4 regions of the Janibacter sp. DB-40 genome follow, and region 3 is predicted to be linked to each of the others. Evidence: riboswitches for the same ligand, from Rfam matches in the RefSeq annotation. Region 3 holds a riboswitch; each other region holds the start of a gene.
The links. A riboswitch is a leader RNA that binds a small molecule or an ion and turns the genes downstream of it on or off. The one in region 3 is predicted to bind S-adenosylmethionine.

Region 1 (3,770 bases), 490 kb from region 3:
TCGGCACGGTCAGCGCGGTCATGTCCGCGATGGAGCGGGCGATCTCGCCGGCCAGCGCGCCCTCCTCCGCGTGGGGGGAGAGGTCCGCGCCGGGGGTGTCGATGACGGTGACGAGCGGCAGCCCGAGCTCGGTGGCCATCCGCATCCCGCGCCGGGCCTCGCGCAGCGCGGCCGGGCCCATCGACTCGGAGACCTGGTAGCGCCGGTCCTGCCCGACGAGCACGCACGAGCGTCCCCCGAAGGACGCCAGCGCCAGCATCACGCCCTTGTCCAGCTCCCCGTAGCCGGTGCCGTTGAGCGGGATGACGTCGTCGGCGGCGTACCGCAGCAGCTCGCGCACGCCGGGCCGGTCGTCCCGCCGGGTCACCGTGATCGCCGACCAGAGCGCGTCGACCTCCTCCTGCGTCGGCTCCGGCCGGGAGACGAAGGGGGTGACCCGCCAGACCAGGTCCTCCCCGTCTGCCGCGGGGGAGCCGGGGGAGGCGTCGCGCGCCTGCGGGTGCGTGTGCCCCTCGGTCGTCGCGGACAGCAGCGTCAGCGCGCGCGAGGCGATCCCGGCGAGCTGGTCGGTGGGCACGACGGCGTCGACGATGCCCTTGTCGACGAGGTTCTCCGCGAGCTGCACCCCCTCCGGGAAGGGCTGGCCGTTGACCGTCTCGTAGACGACCGGGCCGAGGAAGCCGATGAGGGCCTCCGGCTCGGCGATCGTCATGTGCCCCAGGGACCCCCATGACGCGAAGACCCCGCCGGTCGTGGGGTGGCGCAGGTAGACGAGGTAGGGCAGGCCCGCCGCCTTGTGCGCGACGACGGCCGCGGAGATGTCGACCATCGTCACGAAGGCCGGAGTGCCCTCCTGCATGCGCGTGCCGCCGCTGGCGGTCGCCGCGATGAGGGGGAGGCGCTCGGTCGTGGCCCGACGGACCGCGGCGACGATCCGACCGGCGGCGGCCCGGCCGATCGAGCCCGCGAGGAAGCGGAACTCCCCGACGATCAGTGCGGCGTCGTGGCCGTGGATCCGGGCCGAGCCGGTGAGCACCGACTCGTCGGTCCCGGCCCGCTCGGCGGCGCGGTCGAGCGTGTCGAGGTACGTCTCGTCCAGGCCGTCGAGATCGAGGGACTCGTCCCAGGAGACGAAGGTGCCCTCGTCGACGACCGTGTCGATCAGCTCGTGGGCAGTCAGGCGACGCGAACTCATGCCGTGATCGTCCCAGTCCCGCCGCTCGGTAACCTTGCGCCGTGCTTGTGCCCTTGACCACTGTCGTGATCGTGGCCGTCGGCGTGCTCGGGGTGATGGCCCTCGTCTACATGCTGATCAACCGCCTCGTCGACGACGCCATGCTGCTCGTGACCGCCGTCGTCGAGCTGTCCCTGCTCGTCCTCGTCGTCGCCAGCGCGATCGCGCAGGGGGCGGTGACTGGCACGGGGCAGGGCGCGACGATGCTCGCGTACGCGCTGACGCTGCCAATCATCCCACCGGTCGTCGTCTTCATCGCGCTGAAGGAGAAGACCCGCTGGGCCATGGGCGTGGTCATCGCCGGCGCCTTCACCGTCGGTGTCATGGCCTACCGCATCCTGCAGATCTGGGACGTCCATGGCCCCGCCTGACGTGCCGACCGGCACCGGCCCGGGGCGGGTCGTCGTCGCCGTCTACGCCGTGCTCGCGCTCGCCGCGACCGGCCGCTCGGTCCTGCAGCTGACCCAGTACCTCGACCGGGCGCCGCTGGCGTACCTGCTCTCCGCGCTCGCGGCGGTGATCTACATCGTCGCGACCGTTGCCCTGGCGAAGGGGGGACGCACCGGCGCCCGGGTCGCCACCGGGGCGATCCTCGTCGAGGCCGTCGGGGTGCTCACCGTGGGCACCCTGTCCTACCTCGTGCCCGAGCTCTTCCCGGACAAGACCGTCTGGTCCCACTACGGAGCGGGCTATGCCTACGCGCCGCTCGTCCTCCCCTTCGTCGGGCTGTGGTGGATCCGAAGGGTGCGACGGGCCCGCCGCAGCGCGGGGGACTGACGGGGGACGCCCCCTTCGCCCGGGAGGTGAGACACCCTCCGCCGGACCACCGGCCGTCTCATATGCTCTGGGCAGGTCTTGAGCGCCAGCGGACAGCCCCGGCTAGCTGGCCGGCAACCCTCCTCCGCGGTGGGGTGCCCCGGGAGACGACCAGGTCCGTGGCAATCCGTCACGGTCAAGCGCGCACCACACCAGGAGCACAGACATGTCCGACCCGACCACGTGGAACTTCGAGACCAAGCAGATCCACGCCGGCCAGGCACCCGACCCGACGACCGGTTCGCGGGCGCTGCCGATCCACCAGACGACGTCCTACGTCTTCAAGGACACCGAGCACGCCGCGAACCTCTTCGGGCTCAAGGAGCTCGGCAACATCTACACGCGGATCATGAACCCGACCCAGGACGCGGTCGAGAACAAGATCGCCGCGCTCGAGGGTGGCGTCGCCGCCCTGATGACCGCCTCCGGCATGTCCGCGACGACCCTCGCGCTGATGAACGTCGCCGAGGCCGGTGACCACATCGTCGCCAGCGCCGCGCTCTACGGCGGCACGGTCAACCTCTTCCAGTACACGCTGCCGAAGTACGGCATCGAGGTCACGCTCGTCGAGGACCCGAGCGACCTGCAGGAGTGGAAGGACGCGGTCAAGCCGAACACGAAGGCCCTCTTCGGCGAGACCATCGGCAACCCCAAGGACGTCGTCCTCGACATTCAGGGCATCGCCGACATCGCCCACGGTGCCGGCGTGCCGCTGATCGTCGACAACACCATCGCCACCCCCTACGTCCTGCGTCCGATCGAGCACGGCGCCGATGTCGTCGTGCACGCCGCGACGAAGTTCCTCGGTGGCCACGGCACCTCGATCGCCGGTGTCATCGTCGACGCCGGGAAGTTCGACTACGCCGCCGACCCGGAGAAGTTCCCCAACTACAACGAGCCCGACCCGAGCTACCACGGCCTGCGCTTCGGACCGGACCTCGGCGTCAACGGCGCCATGGGGGCCAACCTGTCCTTCATCCTCAAGGCCCGCGTGCAGCTGCTGCGCGACCTCGGCCCGGCGATCTCGCCCTTCAACGCCTTCCTCATCGGGCAGGGCATCGAGACGCTCAGTCTGCGCATGGACAAGCACCTGGACAACACCCGCAAGGTCGCCGAGTACCTCGGTGGCCACGCGCAGGTGGAGCAGGTCATCTGGGCCTCGCTGCCGACCAGTGCCAGCTTCGAGAACGCGCAGAAGTACACGCCCAAGGGCGCCGGTGCGGTCATCTCCTTCGAGATCGCCGGCGGCCACGATGCGGGCCGGAAGTTCGTCGAGGGCCTGGAGCTGCACAGCCACCTTGCCAACATCGGTGACGTGCGCTCGCTCGTGATCCACCCCGCGTCGACGACCCACTCGCAGGGCCCGGAGGAGGACCGCCTCGCCGCCGGCGTCACCCCCGGCCTGGTGCGTCTGTCCGTCGGGCTGGAGAACGTCGACGACATCATCGCCGACCTCGAGCAGGGCTTCGCCGCCGCCAACGCCTGACCCACCTCGGTGGTTGAGGTGTGAGGAGCGCTAGCGACGAGCCTCGAAACCGCGTTGGTTGAGGTGTGAGGCCGCGCAGCGGGCGAGCCTCGAAACCCGCGGGGCCTGTGGACAACTCCACGGGCCCCGCGGCGTTCTTTCCTACGGTGTCCGCATGGGTGACGACGGGATCTCGATCGACGGCGAGGGCATCGCCCGCCTCGGGGATCGGCTCGGGGACATCGCGGACGGACT
Region 2 (3,770 bases), 410 kb from region 3:
CCGTCGCCGCCCGATGATCATCCCGGTGGTCGTCGAGGCCTGAGCGAGGTCACCGCCCCACCCGCCCCCTTCGCACGCCCTCGGGTCAGAGCGAGCGAAGGGCGGCGAGCAGCCGGTCCACGTGCTCGGTGGTCGTCCCGAGACCGGCGCTGATCCGCACGGCCGTGGACTGCGGGCGCTCGGCGAGCAGGTGGTCGACGAGCGGGTGCGCGCAGAACTTCCCGTCGCGCACCCCGATCCCGTGCTCGTCGCCGAGGACGCGGGCGACCTCGCTGCTGTCGTGCCCGTCGACCGTGATCGTCGCCACGGGTGCGCCCGTGCGACCGCCGAAGAGGGTGTGCACGTGCACCCCGTCGATGGTTGCGAGACCGCTGAGCAGCCGGGTGCGCAGGGCGTGCTCGTGGGCGATGATCGCCTCCTCGTGCTCGGCGATGACCTCGCAGGCGGCGGCGAGCGCGACCGCGCCGAGGACGTTGGGGCTGCCTGCCTCGTGCCGGGCCGGACCGGTGGTCCACTCGACGGCCCCGTCGCCGACGCGGGTGGTGGCCCCGCCCCCGGCGAGGTACGGGTCGGCCGTGTCGAGCCAGTCCCGGCGGCCCACGAGCGCGCCGGCGCCGAAGGGCGCGTAGACCTTGTGCCCGGAGAAGGCGACCCAGTCGATGCCCAGGGCCGCGATGTCGACCCGGCGGTGCGGGACGACCTGGGCGGCGTCGAGCGCGAAGCGGGCCCCGTGCGCGTGCGCCAGGTCGGCGAGCCGCTCGATCGGCCAGTGCTCGCCCGTGACGTTCGAGGCGCCGGTGGCGACGACGAGTCGGTGCTCGCCCGGGTGGGTGCGCAGCGCCTCGTCGAGGAGCGTGACCGCCTCGGCGTGGCTGTGCGGGATGGGCAGGCGCACCGCATCGGCCCAGGGCAGCAGGGCGGCGTGGTGCTCGGAGGCGAAGACGAAGACCGTCGTGCCCGTCGGCAGTGCCCGGGCGAGGAGGTTGAAGGAGTCGGTCGTGTTGCGGGTGAAGACGACCTGGTCGTCCTCGCGTGCCCCGACGAAGGCGGCGACCGCCTCGCGGGCCGCCTCGTAGCGGGAGCTGGTCACCCGGGAGGCGAAGCCGGCGCCGCGGTGGACGGAGGAGTAGGTGGCGGAGGCGGCCGTGACCGCCTCCGTGACGGCGACGAGGGCGGGGGTGGTCGCACCGTGGTCGAGGTGGGCGTACTCGACGGTGGAGTCGTCGTGGTCGCGGTAGGTCAGTCCGGCCGACACGAGCGGGGGCAGGGCCGTGGTGGTGGGACGCAGGTCGGAGACGGTCATGGAGGACTCCATCGGGTCAAGGACCCAGGCGTCGACCGTGAGTCCGCGCTTGCCGGGCGACACCACGCCGCCGGCCAGGTCGTCACCCGGAGCACCCCACCGCGGAAGGAGGGTTGCCGACCAGCTAGCCGGGGCTTGTCGCTGGTACTCGTGACCTTGGGTCGAGACGGTAGCGGACGCACCGCTCGGAGTGCGCGACCGGGCACGACCCGTCTCGGATCGTGGGACGTCAGCCGAGGAGGAGGGCGACCAGCGTGCCGACCACGAGGTACGGGCCGAAGGCCAGGTGCGTGCCCCGCCCTGCCCGGCGGGCCAGCAGCAGCCCGAGCGCGACCACGCCGCCGAGGACGAAGCCGAGCCACAGCCCGAGGAGGACGTGGCCCCAGGAGAGCCAGCCCAGGACTGCGGCGAGGGAGACGATGAGCTTGGCGTCGCCCATCCCGACCGATCGCCCGTAGAGCACGAGGGCCAGCAGCAGGAAGCCGCCTCCGACGAGGAGTGCCGCCAGACCCGCCCGGCGAAGGGAGGTCCAGTCGCCGGTCGCGGCGCTCGCCCCGGCGAGCAGGGCGAGCTCGACCGGCACCAGCGGCAGGGTGATCGCATTGGGCAGGCGGTGCACGTCCGCGTCGATCGCGGCGAGGGCGAGACCGGCGGGCACGAGGACGAGGTAGGGCAGGAGGGCCGGCCACGGGTGATCGGCGAGCGCCCGGGCCACGAGCACCCCGGCGAAGGGGGCGACCGCCACCACCCACAGGTGGCGGGGGAGCGGGCCGGTCTCGTCGGGGCGGCGGTAGGCGCCCCTGCGCAGCGCGACCAGGACGCCGATCCCGAGTGCGCCCGTCACGACGGCGACGAGCACCAGACGGGAGTCCACTGGGGGAGGCTACCGCCTTGGTGCGCGTGTGACGCGTGTGTCAGGCGTGTCTTTCCCCTACTCTGCGAGCATGGCCACTCGCCCGTCGACCACCGCTCGCAAGAGCGCCGCCTCGCGACCCCGCGGAAGCACGCGGCCCTCGGGGCGGAAGCCGACTGCCAAGGGCAAGGCTCCGGCGGCGCGGAAGAAGGGCGCGTCCGGGGGCGGGCTCCCGCTGCCGCTCGCGGCCGTCCAGCGCACCTGGATGGGCGTCGCGAGCGCCACCGGGTCGAGCGTGCGCCGGATGGGCCACGGGGCCAGCCAGATCGAGCCGGAGCACCGTCGTGACGGGCTCGGCTTCCTCTTCCTCGCGCTCGCCCTGGTCGTCGCCGTCCGCGAGTGGTGGGGCCTGGCCGGCGGTTTCGGCGACGTCGTGCACGCGGTCGCGGCGGGCACCTTCGGCCGGATCGCCTACGCGCTCCCCATCGTCCTGCTGGTCCTCGGCGTGCGCCTGCTGCGCACCCCGAGCAACGAGGCGGCGGACGCCCGCCTCGGCTTCGGCACCGTCATGGCCCTCTTCGCCGCCGCCGGCCTGACCCACATCGCCAAGGACATCCCGCAGCCCCCGGAGGGTGCGGACCCCATGCGCGACGCGGGCGGCATCGTCGGTTTCCTGGCCTCCGACCCGCTCGTGACGGCGGTGACCGAGTGGCCCGCGATCATCCTGCTGGCTCTGCTCGGCCTCTTCAGTCTCCTGCTGCTCACGGGGACCCCGCTGCACGAGGTCCCGCAACGACTGGCCTACATCCGCGCCGCCTTCACCGGCGAGGTGCCGGCGCACGTGAGCGAGCAGCGGGCCGCGACCGACGCGCCCGGGGCCGCGGTGGGCCGGGCCCGCCGCCGTCGCCGCTCGGCGGAGGACGACGCACTCTCCGGCCAGCGCGACGGGGACACCGCCTACGACCAGGCCGCCGTGGTGCAGCCCGTGGACGGCAAGGGCCGCAAGAGGAAGGGGGCGCCCTCCGCCGCCCCCGCCTCGACGGACCCGGCCGAGCCGCCGGCGGCCGATGGCCCCCGTCCGGGCGAGAAGCGCCCGACCGCGAACCCCGTCGTGGCGCCCGCCAAGGTCGAGAGCAAGACGGTGATCGAGGCGCCGCCCACCACCCCGCTGCCCCAGCGGGTCGAGCAGCTCGCCCTGGCCGGCGACGTCACCTACACCTTGCCGGAGAGCACCTACCTCAAGCCCGGCCCTCCGCACAAGGAGCGCTCCGCGGCCAACGACCAGGTCGTCGAGGCCCTGACGAGTACGCTCGACGAGTTCAACATCGACGCCCAGGTCACCGGCTTCCACCGTGGACCGACCGTCACCCGGTACGTCGTCGAGCTCGGTCCCGGCGTCAAGGTCGAGCGCGTCACCGCCCTGTCCAAGAACATCGCCTACGCGGTCGCCTCCGCCGACGTGCGCATCCTCAGCCCCATCCCCGGCAAGTCGGCGATCGGCATCGAGATCCCGAACGCCGACAAGGAGATGGTCTGCCTCGGGGACGTCCTGCGCTCCGACGTCGCGCGCAACAACGAGCACCCGATGGTCATGGGCGTCGGCAAGGACGTCGA
Region 3 (3,770 bases):
CCGACGAGCTCATCGGTGGAGCGCAGCTCCTCGGGCAGGTCCTTCTCGAGCTCGCGCACGATCGGGATGACCTGTCTGCCGAACCTCTCGACGTCCTCCCGGACGTGGAGGAACCCCGTGAGGACGAGGTCGATGCCGACCTTCTTGTACTCGATGATCCGCTCGGCAACCTGCTCGGGAGTGCCGATCAGGCCGGTGCGGAACCCGTCGTTGTACTGGACGAGGTCCTTGAACTCGCTGTCGGCCCACATGCCCTTCTTGTCGGCCGTGGCACTGCCCGCCTGCTTCACGGCCTCGCCGAAGTCGTTGACCTTGTCGACGTCGGCCCTGGCGATGATCTCGTCCACGACGGCCACGGCCTCTGCCTCGGTGTCACGGACGACTGCGAACCCGTTGAGCCCGAAGCGGACCCGTCGCCCGTGCTTGGCGGCCTGCTCGCGCACGGCCGCGACCTGCTCGGCTGCGCCCTCGATCGTCTTGCCGTTCATGAGGTACCAGTCGGACAGACGGCCGGCCATGGCCTGGGCCGAGGTGGAGTTGCCGCCCTGGAAGATCTCGGGGTTGGTCTGCGGCTGCGGCCGGAAGGTGACGTCCCTCGTGCGGTAGAAGTCACCGCGGTAGGTGAAGCCCTCCTGGTCCCACAGCCCCCGCAGGACCTCGATGAACTCCGCCGCGCGGCGGTAACGCTCCTCGTGGTCGAGCCAGTCGAGACCGAGCTCGGTGTACTCCTTCTTGAACCAGCCGGAGACGACGTTGAGCGCCAGTCGGTTCCCGCTCGTGGTCTGCGCCGTGGCGGCGAGTTTCGCGAGGATGTGCGCCGGCCACTGACCGGGGTGCACGGCGGCGATGACCTTTAGCCGCTCCGTCGCAGCGAGTAGGTCGAGTGAGAAGGACACCGACTCGTGCTGGGCATCGGCGCCGTAGGACGCGAGGTAGCGCACCTGGGTCAGGGCGTAGTCGAAGCCGACCTGCTCGGCGGTACGGGCGACGTCGCGGTTGTACTCGGGGGAGTGGTCGGTGCGCTGCTCGATGTCGGAGACGACGAGGCCACCGGAGACGTTGGGCACCCAGTAGGCGAAGTTCAGGGGGTCGGGGAAGGCCAAGGTCAGGCTCCGTTCGGGGTCGTGGTGAGGGCGCTCAGGGGGTGGTAGCCACCGGCGTGGTGCACCAGTGGCGGGCGTCCGGTGATGTCGGCGGTGTCGACGCGCGCGACGGCGATGAAGCTGTCGCCCACGTCGACGAGGTCAACGATCTCGGTGACGAGGCGCGCTGCGCCTCCGTGGATGAGCGGGAGGCCTCCGTCGTCCACGGACCAGGTGCCGTCCTCGACGAAGCGGCGGTCCCGGTGGCCAGCGAACCTGCTTGCGACGGAATGCTGCTCGTCCGACAAGAGGTGGAGCGCAGCCCTGCGGGACCGGCTGATGGTCGCCAGGGAGCTCGACGTCTTGGAGATGTTGAAGCTGACGAGCGGTGGGTCGACCGAGACCGAGACGATCGAGATCGCGGTGAAGCCGACGTGTCCGGCGCTCGAGCTGCCGGTGACGACCCAAGTGCTCGCGGCGGCGCCACGGAAGACATCACGCAGGTCGAGTGGTTCGAGGACGTCGACGAGGGGAGTGCTCATGGGTCCTCCTCAGGAGGTGTGTGTGAGTGCAGGCGTGATCGCGCTTGGCCGGGCCACGTCATGACGAGGGGGCTTCTCGCGCTGGGCGAGAAGGCTCGGGGGAACGGCGGCGGCCGTCGTCAGATGGCGCGACAGGCGCTGACGCCGCGACGCATGAGGTCGACGATGCGGCGGCTGAAGAGCTCCTGCTCGAAAGCAGGGCGCAGGGGAGTGGTCACAGCGGACCCGGAGTGGTGCATCGATCCTCCATCGATCCTGGCGTGAGCACCTGCCCCGGAGGGTGGTTGCTGCGGCGTCGTCGAGCCAGATCTCTCGGCCGCTCTGGATGGGTGCTCCCAGTAGAAGCCTGCAACCGCTCGCCGGTCAATTCGTGTCTCGCCAGTTGGGCCGGGCGTCCACAGCCATACAGCTCATCGCGCCGGCATCCACAGCTTGTCGAACTGCTTCCCGCACGCGTTGCGGGACAACGATTCTGGAGGTGGACGAACAACCGAAAGCGGGGGAGTGGCATGGCCCGAGGCACGACGATCCACGATGTCGACGAGATCAACCACATCGAGCTGACCGGACGGATCAGCGGTGCGCCCACCACGCGGGAGCTGCCGAGCGGTGACGAGCTGGTGACGCTCCGGCTCGTCGTCACCAGGGCAACCGGCGGTCCGGTCGACACCATCGACTGCGCCTGCTGGTCGGCGGGCGCACGACGGGCTGCGGCGCGCTTCGTCGACGGTGACCGAGCGCGGGTCGAGGGGGCGCTGCGTCGACGCTTCTTCAGGACCCCCGGTGGTCCCGCCAGTCGGTACGAGGTGGAGGTGCGCCGGCTCGTGCGGGACCGACGCTGAGTGCGCTCAGCGGGCGGCGAGAATCCAGGAGACCATCTGGTTGTACGGGGTCGGGATGCCGTGCTCCTGGCCGAGCGCGGTCACCCGGTCCGCGAAGAGGGCGACTTCGGTGGGACGACCGGCCACCACGTCCTGCAGCATCGACGTCAGCCCGTCACCGGGAAGGCCCCGCAGGACGCTGTCCCACCGGGTCAGGTCGGCGTCGCCGAGGTGCACTCCCTCCGCCCGGGAGAGCGCGACGACCTCGTGGGCCAGGGCGAGCATGAGGGAGCGGGCCGGTCCCTCGTCGGTGAATGCCGCGTACGGCCTGCGCAGGACCGCCGAGGCCTGGTTGATGGCGGTGTTGACCATGAACTTCCACCACATCTCGTGGCGCATGTCCGCGGGGGTCTGCCACTCGAGACCAGCAGCGTCGAGGGCGGCACCCACCGCGTGCACCCGCTCGGTGGCGGCCAGCCCGGGTGACGTCCCGATCACGAGGTGGCCGGGGGAGAGGTAGGTGACTTCGGACCCCTCTCGTCCGGCGGCCATACCGAGGGCGATGCACAGCACGACCCCGTCGCTGCCGAAGCGCTCGGCGATCGTCACCTCGCTGTCGAGGCCGTTGAGCACGGAGACGAAGGTCGTCCCCGGTCCGACGACGGGGGCGATGTCGTCGAGCGCGGCGGCCAGGTCGTGGTGCTTCACCGCGACGAGGACGAGGTCGGCGTGGAAGTCGTCCACTCCCGGCTCGACCACGCGTGCGCGCAGTGGCTCACCGTTGACCGTGGTCGGGGCGCCACGGAGCCGGGCGGCGCGGTCACCCGACGCCACGAGCGCGGTCTCCATGCCCCCTTCGACGAAGTGCGCGGCGTACATGGCTCCCATGGCGCCCGCGCCCACGACGGCCACGGTCCTGATCTGCGTCTCGGTCACACCGACAAGGTAGGCCACCTCGACGGGGCCGGTGGCGGACCGTTCCGCTCAGGGCGACGCACGCAACCGCTCCAGCAGGGCCACGGCGTCGTGCGGGGCGTGGCCCTTGGCGTCGTTGTCGAAGTAGACGTGGACGTCGGCTCCCTCCGCCGCCCACGTGCGGCACCGGTCCGCCCAGGTATCGAGGGCCTCGGAGGAGTAGCCGCTGGTGTACAGCTCCGTGTCGCCGTGCAGGCGCACGTAGTGGAAGTCGGCGGTCGAGTCGCCCATCCGTGGCCAGCGACCGGCGCTGTCCGCGACGACCATGCAGATGCCATGGCGACGCATCAGCTCGCGGGCCTCGGGGCAGTCGAAGCTCGGGTGCCTCGGCTCGAGCGCGTGGCGGACCG
Region 4 (3,770 bases), 1.4 Mb from region 3:
GGGCCGCGGCCTGATCGACCTGCGCTGCATCCCCGCCGACCACGACGGCGACGTGGAGGCGGCGGTGCGCATCGCCCTTCGCGATGGGTCCGACGCGGTGACCGGGGCCGACGAGCGGCCCGGTCTGCCATGAGACCGGTGTCATGAGGCGGGTACTGGCCACGGCCGGGCACGTCGACCACGGCAAGTCCACCCTCGTGCGGGCCCTGACCGGACGCGACCCGGACCGGTTGGCGCAGGAGCGTCGGCGCGGCCTGACGATCGAGCTCGGCTACGCGTGGACGACGCTGCCGAGCGGGGCCGAGGTCGCCTTCGTCGACGTGCCGGGCCATCAACGCTTCGTCGGCACGATGCTCTCGGGGCTCGGGCCCGCGCCGACGGTGGTCTTCGTCGTCGCCGCGGACCAGGGGTGGCAGGCCCAGAGCAGCGAGCACCTCGCCGCGGTCCACGCGCTCGGGATCACCGACGGGCTGCTCGTGCTCACCCGGTGCGACCTCGCCGACGCCGAGCAGCGGGCGGAGGTGCGCTCCCAGGCGACCAGGCGACTCGCGGCGGCCGGCCTCGACGTGCCGGTCTGCGAGGTCTCCGCCGTGACCGGCGAGGGCCTGGAGTCGGTGCGTGAGGGGTTGGACGCGCTCGTCGACCGCATGCCGACGCCCGACCCCGACGCGCCGGTGCGGCTGTGGGGCGACCGGTCCTTCTCCATCTCCGGGGCGGGGACGGTCATCACCGGCACCCTCGGCGCGGGCACCCTGCGCAGCGGCGACCGGCTGACCCTCCTCGACCACGGCACCGCCCGCGAGGTGACCGTACGCGGTCTGCACAGCCAGGACTCCGCCCGCGAGCAGGTCGGTCCGGTCTCCCGGGTCGCGGTCAACCTCCGCGGGGTGGAGGCCGACACCGTGGGCCGATCGCTCGTCCTGCTCACCCCGGACGCCTTCGAGCCGGCCGATGTCGTCGACGTCGCCCTGACCCCCGTCGACGGGGACGAAGGGGTCGCCCCGGCCGGCCGGACCGCTCACCCCCGCAGGTGGCGACGCTGCACGTGGGGTCGGCGGACGCCAGCGTGCACGTGCGTCCGCTCGGTGCCGGGTTCGCTCGGCTGACCTCGGGGGTGGTCCTGCCGTGGCGGGTCGCCGACCGGGCGATCCTGCGCGACCCGGGCAGCCGCCGGTTGTGGTCCGCGCGCGTCGTGGACGTCGACCCGCTCCCGCTGTCCCGGCGGGGCGCGGCGGGCCGGCGCGCCGAGGCGCTGTCCACCGGGGACCTGTCCGCCGTGCGGCTGCGGTCGCGGGGCGCCGACCGGGAGGAGGTGCTGGGCCGGCTGGGCCTGACCGCGCCGGCCGGCGCCGTCCGAGTGGGCGACTGGCTCGTGGACGGGACCACCCTGGCCGACTGGCAGGCGCGCCTCGTCGCGGCCGTCCGCGAGCACCACCGACGCGAGCCGTTGAGCGCCGGGATGCCGGTGGCCGAGGCGGCCCACCACCTCGGGCTGGCGGCGCACCTGCCGCCCTCGCTGGGGCAGGCGGCCGTGCGGGCGCTCATCGGGCCGGCCGGCCTGGCCCTGACGGACGGGACCGTCCACGACCCGGCCGCGGGAGGACTGGGCGCCGCGGAGGCGAGCATCGCGGCCGTGGAGGAGAAGCTGCGGGTGACCCCCTTCGTCGCCCCGGAGCGCGGTGAGCTGGCCGACCTCGGTCTCGGGGCCACCGAGCTCGCCGCCGCGGCCCGGCTCGGCCGGCTGCTGCGCCTGCCCGACGACGTCGTCCTGCTGCCCGACGCACCGGCACGGGCCATGCGGGTGCTCGCCGGGCTGGAGCAGCCCTTCACCCTCAGCGCAGCGAGGCAGGCCCTCGGCACCACCCGGCGGGCCGCGGTGCCGTTGTTGGAGCACCTCGACGGGCGCGGCTGGACCCGGCGGGTCGACGGAAGCCTGCGCGAGGTCGTGCGCTAGCCCCCGGCGGCCGGACAGCACGGCGCCCGGCCTGCAACACCCCCTGCGGGCTGCAGACCGGACGACGTGGGCTGACTCCGCTGCCGGTCGGAGTCAGCAGTGGCGACGGTTGAGCGTGGTGATCAGCCGGCGGCCAGCTCGAGCGTGGTCCGCACCGGGACGCCGTTGGTGAGGTTGTCCGCGACCGGGCAGTGGGTCGAGACGGCCTCCTCGAGGCGGCGGTAGTCCGCGTCACTCTCCGGGCCGGTCAGGGTGACCTCGAGGTCGATGCCCCGGAAGCCCGGCCGCACGCCCTCGGCGGTGCCGAAGAAACCCCGCAGGTCGATGTCGCCGGAGAGCGCGACGTCCACTCCGTCCAGGCGCAGGCCCAGCTTCTCCGCCCACACCTGGTAGGTGATGACCGTGCAGGAGGCGAGCGCGCCGAGCAGGTGCTCGACGGGGTTGGCGCCGAGGTCGGTGCCACCGAGACCGGCCGGCTCGTCGATGGTGAAGGTGTGCTGGCGCGCCGAGAGGGTGACCTCCGTGGCGGTGCCGCGCACGAGGGCGCCGGTGACCGAGGTGGTCACCAGGTTCGGGTCGGTGGTGGTCTCGTCGATCGTCTGGCTCATGGCATGACTCTTTCGTCCAGGGCTCAGGTGAACCCGCGCTTGACGCGGCCGGTCGACCGCGTCCAGGTCCTCACCCGGGGCACCCCACCGAGGGTGGAGGGTTGCCGCCCAGCAAGCCGGGGCTTCGCGCTGGGACTCATGACCAAGACATAACGTCACATATTGCGACCCATAATGTCCAGTTATGTGTCTGACGGTCCGGCATCCGGACGCCGGGGGGTCAGCTCGACCGTGAAGAGCGGCAGGAAGAGCTGCGCGAGGGGCCCGATGGCGACGGCGTAGAGCACGGTGCCGACACCGACGACACCGCCGAGGAGCCACCCGACGGCGACCACGGAGACCTCGAGCCCGGTGCGCACCAGCCGGATCGAGCGCCCCGTCACCCGCGCCAGCCCGGTCATCAGGCCGTCACGCGGACCGGGACCGAACTGCGAGCCGATGTACATGCCCGTCGCGATGCCGTTGAGGACGACACCGCCGACCAGCAGCGCGATCCGCCACCCGAGGGCCTCCGGCGTCTGCAGGAGGGCGAGGACGACGTCCGCCGAGGGACCGATGAGCAGGGCATTGCCGATCGTGCCGACGCCCGGCTTCTGGCGCAGCGGGATCCAGGCCAGGAGGACGATCAGCGAGACCCCGATGACGATCGTCCCGAAGGTCAGCGGGAGGTGCTTCGAGACGCCGACGTGCAGGACGTCCCACGGGATCTGCCCGAGCGTGCCGCGGATGACCATCGCCATCGAGGCGCCGTAGAAGAAGAGCCCGACGAGCAGCAGCGGCAACCGGATGCCGAGCCGGCCCGCACGCAGCTGGGCGAGGGGGCCGATGTCGGCGAGCTGGCGGTTGCGCACGCGCGTCGGCGCCTGCGGGGACGACGGGTCGGAGAGCGGCATGCCCCCAGTCTCGCCCACGCCCCGGGGTGGGCGCTCAGGGCACGTCGTCGGGCCGGTCCGGGGGACGAGGCGCCGGGGCGCTGTGGAACCATCCCCGGCTGTGCACCGGGCAGTGGTCCTCGTCGTGGGCCCGGGCCCCGCTCAGGCCGCCCACGAGCACGCGGCTCGCCCAGCGGACACGACGGCGCAGGATGACCACGAGCAGCGCGAGCGAGAGGACCAGCGGCGGCCACAGCGGGCTCGGGCCGAAGTCGGGCGGGATCTCGTAACCGCCGTCCTCGAGGCCGGCGGCGCGCTCGAAGTGGTTGCGCGACA

Region 1: another riboswitch for S-adenosylmethionine. It lies ahead of PVE36_RS05740 (bifunctional o-acetylhomoserine/o-acetylserine sulfhydrylase); the one in region 3 lies ahead of PVE36_RS07990 (flavin reductase family protein).
Region 2: another riboswitch for S-adenosylmethionine. It lies ahead of PVE36_RS09975 (aminotransferase class V-fold PLP-dependent enzyme); the one in region 3 lies ahead of PVE36_RS07990 (flavin reductase family protein).
Region 4: another riboswitch for S-adenosylmethionine. It lies ahead of PVE36_RS14890 (OsmC family protein); the one in region 3 lies ahead of PVE36_RS07990 (flavin reductase family protein).

Annotation. Positions count from the first base shown of each region.
Region 1 is NZ_CP120360.1:1,202,131-1,205,900, forward strand. Features, by position in the region: gene PVE36_RS05725 (carboxyl transferase domain-containing protein) at 1-1,195, opposite strand, end outside; gene PVE36_RS05730 (hypothetical protein) at 1,237-1,605, shown strand; gene PVE36_RS05735 (hypothetical protein) at 1,592-2,011, shown strand; SAM riboswitch class IV at 2,086-2,199, shown strand; gene PVE36_RS05740 (bifunctional o-acetylhomoserine/o-acetylserine sulfhydrylase) at 2,217-3,536, shown strand; gene PVE36_RS05745 (hypothetical protein) at 3,691-3,770, shown strand, end outside.
Region 2 is NZ_CP120360.1:2,104,084-2,107,853, reverse strand. Features, by position in the region: gene PVE36_RS09980 (ribonuclease J) at 1-43, shown strand, start outside; gene PVE36_RS09975 (aminotransferase class V-fold PLP-dependent enzyme) at 86-1,303, opposite strand; SAM riboswitch class IV at 1,344-1,459, opposite strand; gene PVE36_RS09970 (A24 family peptidase) at 1,533-2,177, opposite strand; partial or broken gene PVE36_RS09965 (DNA translocase FtsK) at 2,422-3,770, shown strand, end outside.
Region 3 is NZ_CP120360.1:1,693,666-1,697,435, reverse strand. Features, by position in the region: gene sfnG (dimethylsulfone monooxygenase SfnG) at 1-1,109, opposite strand, end outside; gene PVE36_RS07990 (flavin reductase family protein) at 1,106-1,624, opposite strand; SAM riboswitch class I at 1,868-1,956, opposite strand; gene PVE36_RS07985 (single-stranded DNA-binding protein) at 2,134-2,466, shown strand; gene PVE36_RS07980 (2-dehydropantoate 2-reductase) at 2,473-3,381, opposite strand; gene PVE36_RS07975 (DUF72 domain-containing protein) at 3,430-3,770, opposite strand, start outside.
Region 4 is NZ_CP120360.1:3,094,998-3,098,767, forward strand. Features, by position in the region: gene selA (L-seryl-tRNA(Sec) selenium transferase) at 1-133, shown strand, start outside; gene PVE36_RS16260 (GTP-binding protein) at 144-1,106, shown strand; gene PVE36_RS16265 (SelB C-terminal domain-containing protein) at 1,067-1,954, shown strand; gene PVE36_RS14890 (OsmC family protein) at 2,077-2,562, opposite strand; SAM riboswitch class IV at 2,593-2,706, opposite strand; gene PVE36_RS14895 (hypothetical protein) at 2,745-3,455, opposite strand; gene PVE36_RS14900 (hypothetical protein) at 3,490-3,770, opposite strand, start outside.